Regions from separate parts of the Chryseobacterium sp. BGA-UO-ETr-SB22 genome, predicted to be linked through region 1. Evidence: riboswitches for the same ligand, from Rfam matches in the RefSeq annotation. Region 1 holds a riboswitch; each other region holds the start of a gene.
What was found. A riboswitch is a leader RNA that binds a small molecule or an ion and turns the genes downstream of it on or off. The one in region 1 is predicted to bind S-adenosylmethionine.
Positions count from the first base shown of each region.

Region 1 (3,288 bases):
TTGAAATACTTTTTCCAGAAATAATAAATCCGGTTTTCCGTTATTTTTTTCATCAATTTTAAAAACACGAAAACAGGACCATGCGTGTACAGGAGGATTCACATCACTCATATTCCACTCATAAGCAGGAAGCTGTCCGTTAGGATGCATATACCATTCTTTGGTAAGTAATAAAAGCTGTCCTTTGGCAAATTCTGCATCGATAATAGAAAAAGGAACACAGTGAAATGCCAGATCCCAGGTAGCATACCATGGATACTCCCATTTATCAGGCATAGAAATAATATCCTTATTGTGAAGATGATTCCATTCCGTATTTCTTACATACTCGTTGAAATTTCTTGGAGCTTCAAAATTGGGATCACCTTTCAGCCATTTTCCGATATTGTAATGATAGAACTGTTTATTCCAGAGAAGTCCCGCAAAAGCCTGTCGCTGAACATTTCTCTCATCTTCATTGACCGTATCATTCTGAATATCATTATAAAACTCTTCAGCTTCCGCTTGTCGTGTACTGAAAATAGTATCAAAATTTTCAAAAGGTTCATCCGTCTCATCAGGACACAATCTGAATTCGAAAATTTTACAGTCACCTGCACCTACAACTTCATCAATCAGAAAAGAAGCTTTTGTTCCTCTTTTTTCCGGGTTTACAGTATCTCCCTGATGAATAATAAAACTATTGATGCCATCTTTGAAATAGGTATTCTCCGTTTTAGGAGCCCCATAAAGTCTGGATGTATTGGTTTCATTATCACAAAATACACTTTGTGCATTTGAATTTCGGGAATAGAATTTTTTGATCGAAATGCTGTCATGCCCAATATTGATACTTCCGTCATGAGAAGCATTCATTTCTGCTTTATAGGTATTGTAACCCCATTTCCAGTTGTTTCTGAACCAGGCAGTAGGCGCCACTACAATGGGAGCATCATGCTGACTTCGGTTGCAGACCGTTACTCTGGCCAGAATATCGTTGTGATCAGCTTTACAGTATTCAATGAAAATATCAAAATACTCATCATTATCAAAAATTCCGGTATCGAAAATCTCATATTCCGGTTCCTTTTTACTGCGTCTTCCATTTTCAGCAAGAAGTTCATCATAAGGAAACTCGTTGATCGGATATTTATACACCATTTTCATATAGCTGTGAGTAGGTGTATTATCCAGATAATAAAAGATTTCTTTGATGTCTTCACCATGATTCCCCTGTGGGTTACTCAATCCGAAGAATCGTTCTTTTACCATTTTATCCTTCTTGTTCCAGAATGAAAAAGCAAAGCAGAACAACTGTTTTACATCAGAAATTCCGGCGATGCCTTCCTCGCCCCAACGGTAAGCATAGCTTTCGGCGTTATTATGATTGGTAAAATCCCAGGCATTCCCGTTTGAGCTGTAATCCTCACGTACATTTCCCCACTGCCGGTTGCTTACATATGGGCCCCAGTTTTTCCATTTGGTATCTTGTAATCTTTCTTTTTCGGCGGTCATATCTCATCATTTTTCCATACGAAGTTAGTTTTTTTGAAAAATAATTCCAATTTTTTTCATCTGAATAATTATTAATATGGCCTTGAAACACTTGTATTTAATGGCTTTTTTAAATATTAAAATAATTTTTTTTTGAAATTAAAAGAAAAGGACTACCTTTGCACCATTCGTTCATTTAAATATTGAAAATGTTATCAAGAAAGGTTGAGGGATTAGACCCTATGAAACCTTAGCAACCCTTTGCGCAAGCAAAGAAGGTGCTACGTTCTACCAAAGTATTTTGGACAGATAACTTACTGAAGTTCTTTTCAGCCATTTCCTGTGGCATTTTCAATTGTATTTGTATAAAAATATAATAGAATTGAAAACAGAACTAAACTATATTAATCTTTCGTATCAAACCAATTCCCACAAGGAATACAATATCCCGTTAAGCTATCAGCTTTTTGGGAAAGATCTGTTTACAGCACCCATCATTTTAATCAATCATGCACTTACCGGAAACTCAGAGGTATCCGGAGAAAAAGGCTGGTGGAAACAATTGGTGGGAGAAAATCAGATTGTTGATATCGATCAATACACAGTTCTGTGTTTTAATATACCCGGAAACGGTTATGACGATTTTTTAATTGAAGACTATGAAGACTTCACGCCTTCAGATATCGCAGCGATATTTCTGAAAGGACTTGAAGCTTTACATATCAAAAATATATATGCCATTATTGGAGGCTCTCTTGGAGGGGGAATTGCATGGGAAATGCTTGCCAAGCAGCCGGATCTTGCAGAAATATTTATCCCCATAGCCTGTGATTACAGAACACACGACTGGCTTCATGCTCAGTGTCTGGTTCAAAAATTTTTATTGAATGATAAAGATGAACCATTACAGAAAGCGAGAATTCATGCGATGCTGTGTTATAGAACTCCACAATCACTCAACGATAGATTTCAAAACCAATATAATCAGGAGAAACAACGCCTGGAATCAGAAGACTGGTTGGTTTATCATGGCAATGCTTTAAACGAAAGGTTTAGTTTAAAAGCATACAGACTGATGAATCATCTCCTGATGAATATTAATACTGATGAAACAGTATTGGAGAACATACAGGCACGAATGCACATGATCTCCGTAGATACAGACTTATTCTTTCCGGCTTCTGAAATCCGAATGTGTTTTGAAAACTTAAAAGAGAAAAATAAGAATGTTTCTTATCACGAGATCCAATCTATACACGGGCATGATGCCTTCCTAATGGAATATCAACAATTAAATAATATCATTAAAAACATTTTACAGAAGTAATGAAAAATGCTAACGAAATAAAATTTTTGAAGAACAGATCAATCGTCAAATTTGAAGGAGAAGATTTCCTGGGAGAAATTGGGATTGACGGACGAATTTTTAAAGCGCTTACTTTAGCGCGCATCAGTGTAGGGGTAATCTCTCAACAGGCAATAGAAAACGGAATTTCTATCCTGGTTCAGGAAAATGATGCTGAAAAAGCAGTCGCTTGTCTTATCGATGAGTTTGAAGAAGAAAGAAAGTCTGGAAAAGTATCCCAGATCTACAGTATCAATAATGTTTCTGTGATTGGTTTTGTAGCAGAAGATTTCAATAAAGTCTTTGCTGAACTGGCAAGAAACAATGTTTTCCCATTATTGCTGAATCAGGTTGCTGGAGAGAACAGAGTAAACATAGTAGTAACTTCTTCGCAGGATGAAAAGACAAAAAATATTATAGAATCTGAAATTTTCAAGAAGCCAAAGACCGTTCATCTGGCGATCATTGGA
Region 1 covers NZ_JCAQOV010000004.1:13,664-16,951, reverse strand. Annotated here, with positions in the region: gene AC57AW_RS03780 (MGH1-like glycoside hydrolase domain-containing protein) at 1-1,494, opposite strand, end outside; SAM riboswitch class I at 1,683-1,789, shown strand; gene AC57AW_RS03775 (alpha/beta fold hydrolase) at 1,856-2,800, shown strand; gene AC57AW_RS03770 (ACT domain-containing protein) at 2,800-3,288, shown strand, end outside.

Region 2 (3,288 bases), on a different contig from region 1:
AATGTCAATCCTGCACTTGCATTGACAGAAGTTTCCTGTTTGAGTTTGTCAAATCCAAGAATTTCAGCAGCTTTGCTATCATTACTAAAGATTCCTTTTGTGACTATCTTCTCGCCTGAAGTAGAAATATCGGCATAGGAATTATTAAAATACTGCTGTTGAAGGGAAGGCGCTCTGAATCCTGTCCCAACCGCAGCTCTTACTGCATAATTTTTTACGAACTCATATCGCACAGCAAGCTTTCCATTCAAGGTATTTCCGAAATCTGAATAATTTTCAAATCTGGCAGCGGCGTCGATATTTAATTTTTTATCTAAATCATACGAAACATCCGCATACACAGCGGTGGAATGCCTGTCTTTTTTCAAGGCATTGTTGGGAGAAAAACCGATAAAGGATTGAGAACCGCCTGCACCAAGTACTGTTGATCCTTCCGTAGCAATGTTTCCATTGATGTCATATTGGGTATAGGAAGCTTCATCACCTGCTTTGATCTGGTATTGTTCAAATCTGAACTCTCCTCCGAATGCGATATTGAAACGGTTTATATTTTTAGAAACATCAAGATTCACGGTATTCTGAAGAAAACTATGGGCTCCTGCGTAAAACCGGGTTGGTGATTTTACCCCGAGAGATGCATTGTTGGTATTGCTTACATTATAATTGAAGGTATTGCTGCCAAATGTATTGCTTAGATCGAATAACCAATCGTTGACATTATATTTTGCGCCTACAGCATAAGAAACGTCATACACCTGAGATCCTAAACTTGCTTGAAAACCGTTCGGATAGATGGATGAAACCACATTGGATGTTTCACTCGGAAGTCTTCTGAAACCAAATCCTTTTCCTTCTTTGATGCTGAAACCTCCAAAAGAATATACTTTAAAGTTATCGTTAAAAGGGTATTCTGAATTGAAAAACAACTGCCCTTGTCTGATCTGGGCATCTCCGATCTGAAAATTGAAATCATCCCGGGTTAATCCTCTTTTTTCAATTTCTGCATCATCCGCAGCTCTGGCAGCTTTCACAGCTTCAGCGTCACCAGCAAATTCATAAGCGAAATTATCTCCAAAAATATCTAAATCATGATTTTGAGTTCTTGTAGTTTTTCCTCTGTGGCTTAATTGCAGGGAAAGGTTGATATACCCGTCTTTCTTTCCTAATGATGTTCCGTAGTTGGCTCCTGCCTGATAGGTCTCACCATCATTTCGCCCAGTCAATCCGTAAGTAAGACTTGCTGAGGCTCCTGCATTTTTTTTAAGAATAATATTGATTACTCCTGCAATGGCATCAGACCCGTATTGTGCTGCGGCACCGTCTCTTAACACTTCTATTCTATCAATTGCAATGACAGGAATTGTGCTCAGATCTGTTCCCACAGAGCCATTTCCTACTGTATTCTGATAGTTGACTAAAGAAGTTGTGTGCCTTCTTTTTCCGTTAAGTAATACCAAAACCTGATCTGGTCCCATTCCTCTTAGAGTTACAGGATCAATATGTTCTGTACCATCAGAAGCAGACTGCCTTACTGCATTAAATGATGGGATCACATAGTTCAGAAGATCCTGAGCCGTCATTTGCGGAGAACTCCTCTGGATTTTGTCAATATTGATAACATCTACAGGAACGGGGGTTTCCAGTTTTGTTCTTTTGACATTACGGTTTCCAACGATGATGATATCTTCGATTTGTTTTCCTTTTTCCTCGTTTTCCTGAGCAGCAACCCAAATTACCCCAAGCAATAATACCGCTGTACTTAATTTTTTCATTTTTCTTCTTGCCAATTAATAATAACAGTCTGACGGATCTTTCCGCAGATAAACAAGACTTCAAGAAATGGAATTCATATAAGAATATTGACTTCACTTATCTCCCCCGCAGGGTTGGAATTAGCACCTTTACACTTCTCGAATCGTGCAGGTTGCTAAGGTTTCTTTGGGCCAAATCCCTCCACCTTTCTTGATAAATCTACTGCAAAAGTAGACTAATTTTTTAAATATACAAAAAAGCAGATCTGCTGTACTGCAAATCTGCCTTTTATTATTTTATAGAACTTGTGTAAACTTTTATTTTCGAAACATTAAGAGTATATTAAGGCGATAAGAGTATTAAGATAAGCTTCGCTTTAAGCTTAAACATCAGAATGATTCATCTTAACTACACTTTATTTCTTAAATCCTTCTTAATGGTTTTAATATATTCAACATTTTTATAAGTCTAAACAACTTCATAATTTGTTTTTATTTGATCATCATCTTTTGAATGGCAATTCCTGTTTCCGACTTCAGCTGAACCAAGTAGGTTCCTGCCGGATAATTGATTTTCACTTCATAGATTCCGCTTTCTTTATCCAGTTTGAATGAATCCAGTTTTTTACCGGTCATATCAAAAATCAAAATCTCTCCGTTTTTCGCTTTGTTAAAAATTAATTTTGCAGTTCCGTTTTGTATCGGATTGTCAGCAATCTGAAGCGATAATTTATTTACAGCGTTTGGATCTGTTGTTGATAATGCACCTGCATAATTTCCGAAAATCCTGAATTCTCCCGGTTGCAAAGTTATCGGAGCCGTGGTAGAAGCTACACTCGAAATACTGTCATCCATCAGATTCTGCCATTGGCCAGTGTAAGGAAAGTAAGGAACAACGTTTTTTGCAGATGTATCATAGTTGGCCAATACCACCACATTTTTTATCCCGGTTGTAATAGCCGGATCATAGAGATAAATTCTCGTAATCAATCCATTAGGATCATTAGCCAGATTATTGGATTCTATACTGTATGTTTTAGTTTTAAAAATCTGATGGGTATTTCTGATCGTGATTATTTTCGCCCATGTATCATACACGGCTTTTCTGTTTACGTTGGTATCGTAGTTTAAAGTAAATGCAACTGGTTTTTCATCGGTTCTGCACCCGTTATTAATGGTACCGTCAGCACATCTGTTGATACTGAACTCATATCCTAATTCGCCAAACTGCCAGATCATTTTCGGACCTGGAATGGTAAAGAAAGTTGCTCCGAAGGTTTTCATTCTTTCAAGAGCAGTATTCAGGTTTTTAACATCATAACTTCCGTTGACAGCTCCATAGGTAAGGTTTTTAAACATCAGTCTTTCTTCATCATGACTTTCTCCATATCCTACAGCACGCATATTGGTAAAACCATGCAGACTATGATTCATTCTGTCATAGTTGCTGTTGTCTTTATATCCCATGGTATTCTGGTTATAAGGATCTGTTTGTTTATTCCAAAGCATTACTCCTTTTCCCTCTGCTACTCTATAG
Region 2 covers NZ_JCAQOV010000001.1:181,871-185,158, forward strand. Annotated here, with positions in the region: gene AC57AW_RS00815 (TonB-dependent receptor plug domain-containing protein) at 1-1,772, opposite strand, end outside; SAM riboswitch class I at 1,867-1,972, opposite strand; gene AC57AW_RS00820 (alpha-amylase family glycosyl hydrolase) at 2,244-3,288, opposite strand, start outside.
Region 2: another riboswitch for S-adenosylmethionine. It lies ahead of AC57AW_RS00815 (TonB-dependent receptor plug domain-containing protein); the one in region 1 lies ahead of AC57AW_RS03775 (alpha/beta fold hydrolase).

Region 3 (3,288 bases), on a different contig from region 1:
GAAAACCTGTGCTCCGGCTGGTCTCGTATTTCCAAAAAAATCGGTTACTTTTTCATTTTCAGGAGTTTTTGCTGTTACTATACGTCCATAAATGTCGTAAGAAGCATAAGAATTTTCTTTTCCTGCATTTACTTTATAATTTTCATGTCGGTATTCAGCTCCGAATGCAATATTCAATCCTTTCAGTACATCATACTTTTTAGAGAAATCCAGATTGACAGTATTTTGAGAGAACTCAGAACCTCCGGCATCAAAAGTTCTTGGGGAACTGTCTGTAAGCGATGCATTAAAAGTATTTACCACCCCAAAACCAAAGGTATTTTTCCCGAATGTATTACTGAAATCCACATTCCAGCCATCCCATTTTCCTTTAATTCCGGCAGCAAGAGAATAATCGTTTACGGCTGCTTCAATCTGAGGAAGGTATCCGTTGGGAGTAACTGCATTAATATTTCTCTCAGTATTCGGAAGACGGTAAAATCCCCCGGCATTTCCAAGACGATAACTATAACCACCAAAAGAGTATACTTTCCAATCATCATTCACAGGAATTTCAGAGTTGAAAAAGAGCTGTCCAGACTGTAGTTTAGACTGTCCTGCTCTCAGGCTGAAGTCTTTTCTCTCTAATCCTCTGTAATTAAGTTCCTGGGATGTAAAATCTTTACCCAATATTTTTTGAAGATCGGAAATACTGCTGGCTCCCGAAATCTGATTTTGAAAATCAGGGGCAAAATAGTTTACCTTGGCTGCATATTGCTTAACAGTATTAATAATCTGCTGGGTGTTGGAAGTGTTGGTAATATTTCTATATAAACCGTCAATATTCACTCCATCCTGTAATGCTCTGTAATTAATAGCATTATAAGCATTGTAAATATCTCCTTCCCTTAGTCCGGCTCTGGAATAGGGATCGCGGTATTGAGCAGAACCCGTAATGTTAATAAATCCGGTTTTTCCTATTTTCGCTCCATAATTAAGATCTACAGAAATAGTCTGTCCGTCCACTCCTCCGGAGAAATTATTGGCAACAGGAGAAGCATATCCTCCCAGAAACACCTGTCCGGAAAGACCTAATCTTTTTTTCAATCCCAGATTAACGACACCTGCAATAGCATCCGAGCCATATTGGGCGGAAGCTCCGTCTCTTAAAACCTCTATTTTATCCAAAGCAAAGGCCGGAATAGCATTAAGGTCAGTTCCCACAGATCCTCTTCCCGGTGTAAGGGTAACATTAATCAATGAAGACTGATATCTTCTTTTCCCATTGAGCAAAACCAAAACCTGATCCGGTCCCAATCCTCTTAAAAGAGCGGGATCTACAAAATCAGTTCCGTCATTGACGGTATGTGATGTGGATGAAAATGAGGGTACAATATAATTTAAAGCCTGACTGATATTGTTAGTCGGGCTTTGTTTTAAAATTTTTGATATGTTAATGATATCTACAGGAACAGGTGTATCTGTAAGTGATCTTCCGGAACCCCTTGACCCCAGGATCACCACATCTTCTATTTTTTTCGATTGTAAAGTATCCGTCTGTGCGTAATAAAATGTAGAAATAAGCGCAAAAGAAGGAATAAATATTTTTGTTTTGAAATTATGCATGTTGTTGGTTGTTTACTTTTGTTGTTAAAAATTGTTTTTTGAGCAATACAAATCCTGTAGCCTTACATTTTAAGGTTACCATTGATGATCGGAATGTTTGTATTATTTTTTAGAAATAGAAAGTGCTAGCAGCAACAACACATGCGCATATAGAAATGGCATGAAAACATATTGGAATAATGAAGATTCACTTCATGATCCGAAGAATAAAAAATTACTGATGGAATGTGATTTCCCTTGTCTTTAAACATTTGGTTTTAACTTTAAAACAAAAATTCAAGATGGGAGAATGATAGAAATGATAAACATTTTTTCCGGAAGATCCGGCTTATCGATTGCAGCACCTTGCTTGTTTTTGCAGGTTGCTATCCCATCTAGAGATTCTTGATAATTACCCGGCAAAGATATAATTATTTCGGAAATAAAAAAAATTTTAGCCTAATTTTTCGATTTTCACAATTTTAGAGTAACAAATTATCTTTTTCAGCGTCTAACCGGATATCAGTAAAAACATTATGAAAAAAACGATTTTCGCTTTATCCTTACTAGGCTCTGTTTTTGTTTTCTCACAGGAGAAAGGTAATAAACCTCAGGAGAAACAAATTGAAGGGGTAGTTATCACCAAAACTAAAAAAGCCGTTGAACAAAAGGCAGACCGTACTATTTTTGACTTTTCTGAACAGCCTCAGCTGAATAACGGGAATGTTCTGGAAGGGATTAAAAAACTTCCGGGACTTGTATCTACCGACATCGCAGGGATGATGTATCAGGGAAAAATGCTGGAAGTATATCTTAACGGAAGACCTTTGAATATCACTTCCAATGAATTGAATTCTTTCCTTGAAGGAATGCCAGCCAATTCTGTAGAAAGAATTGAAGTGATTACGCAGCCTGGTGCAGAATTTCCTGCCACTTCCGGAGGTGCGATCATGAATATTATCACCAACAAAAACGCCAATAAATATTTAACAGCTACTTATTCAGGAAATTACTCTTTCACGAATTATGATAAATACAGAAGCAGAACGACCAATTCTGTTAATTTAAATGCAAGAAATAAATATTTTGGATGGCAGTTGAATGTAGGTCAAAATTATCGTGAAAGTATGCTTAATGGCCAGCAGGATGAACTTTTGAAAAGTCATACTGACCGATATGGACGTGGATATTTTGCAAAATCAGGATTGACGTTTGATTTGGGGCAGGACAGATTATTATTAAACTACGATATTTATCACAACAATAACGACAATTATACTTTAAGTGACGGGCATGGGGATCTGCCTTTTCAGAATAATCCAAAGGATCTAAGAGAAGCTTTTTATACTTCTTCGGATGTAGCTCATACCAATAGTTTGAGACAGGAAGCAGTGGTAACCTATCAGAAACGTTTTGCTGACAAATCTCAAAAGCTGGATTTCCAGTTGGGTTACACGAGATCGAATAGTAAATTTTCTCAGGACAACTTCTTTCAAAATGGCACATTTGCAGCGGCTCCCAATCCGCCAATTAACAGTGCAATGAGTGGCTTAAAAGATATTCTGAACAACGAATCTGTAATGAATATTGCTAACTTCAAAGTAGATTATGCCCAGCCTATCAAACTTCTTGATGGTGGAAAGGTAAGCTTCGGAGGATTGTATGAAAGACAGGATTATGATACGGAAAGCTTTGGATTAACCA
Region 3 covers NZ_JCAQOV010000001.1:106,301-109,588, forward strand. Annotated here, with positions in the region: gene AC57AW_RS00470 (TonB-dependent receptor plug domain-containing protein) at 1-1,605, opposite strand, end outside; SAM-I-IV-variant riboswitch at 1,904-2,001, opposite strand; gene AC57AW_RS00475 (outer membrane beta-barrel protein) at 2,121-3,288, shown strand, end outside.
Region 3: another riboswitch for S-adenosylmethionine. It lies ahead of AC57AW_RS00470 (TonB-dependent receptor plug domain-containing protein); the one in region 1 lies ahead of AC57AW_RS03775 (alpha/beta fold hydrolase).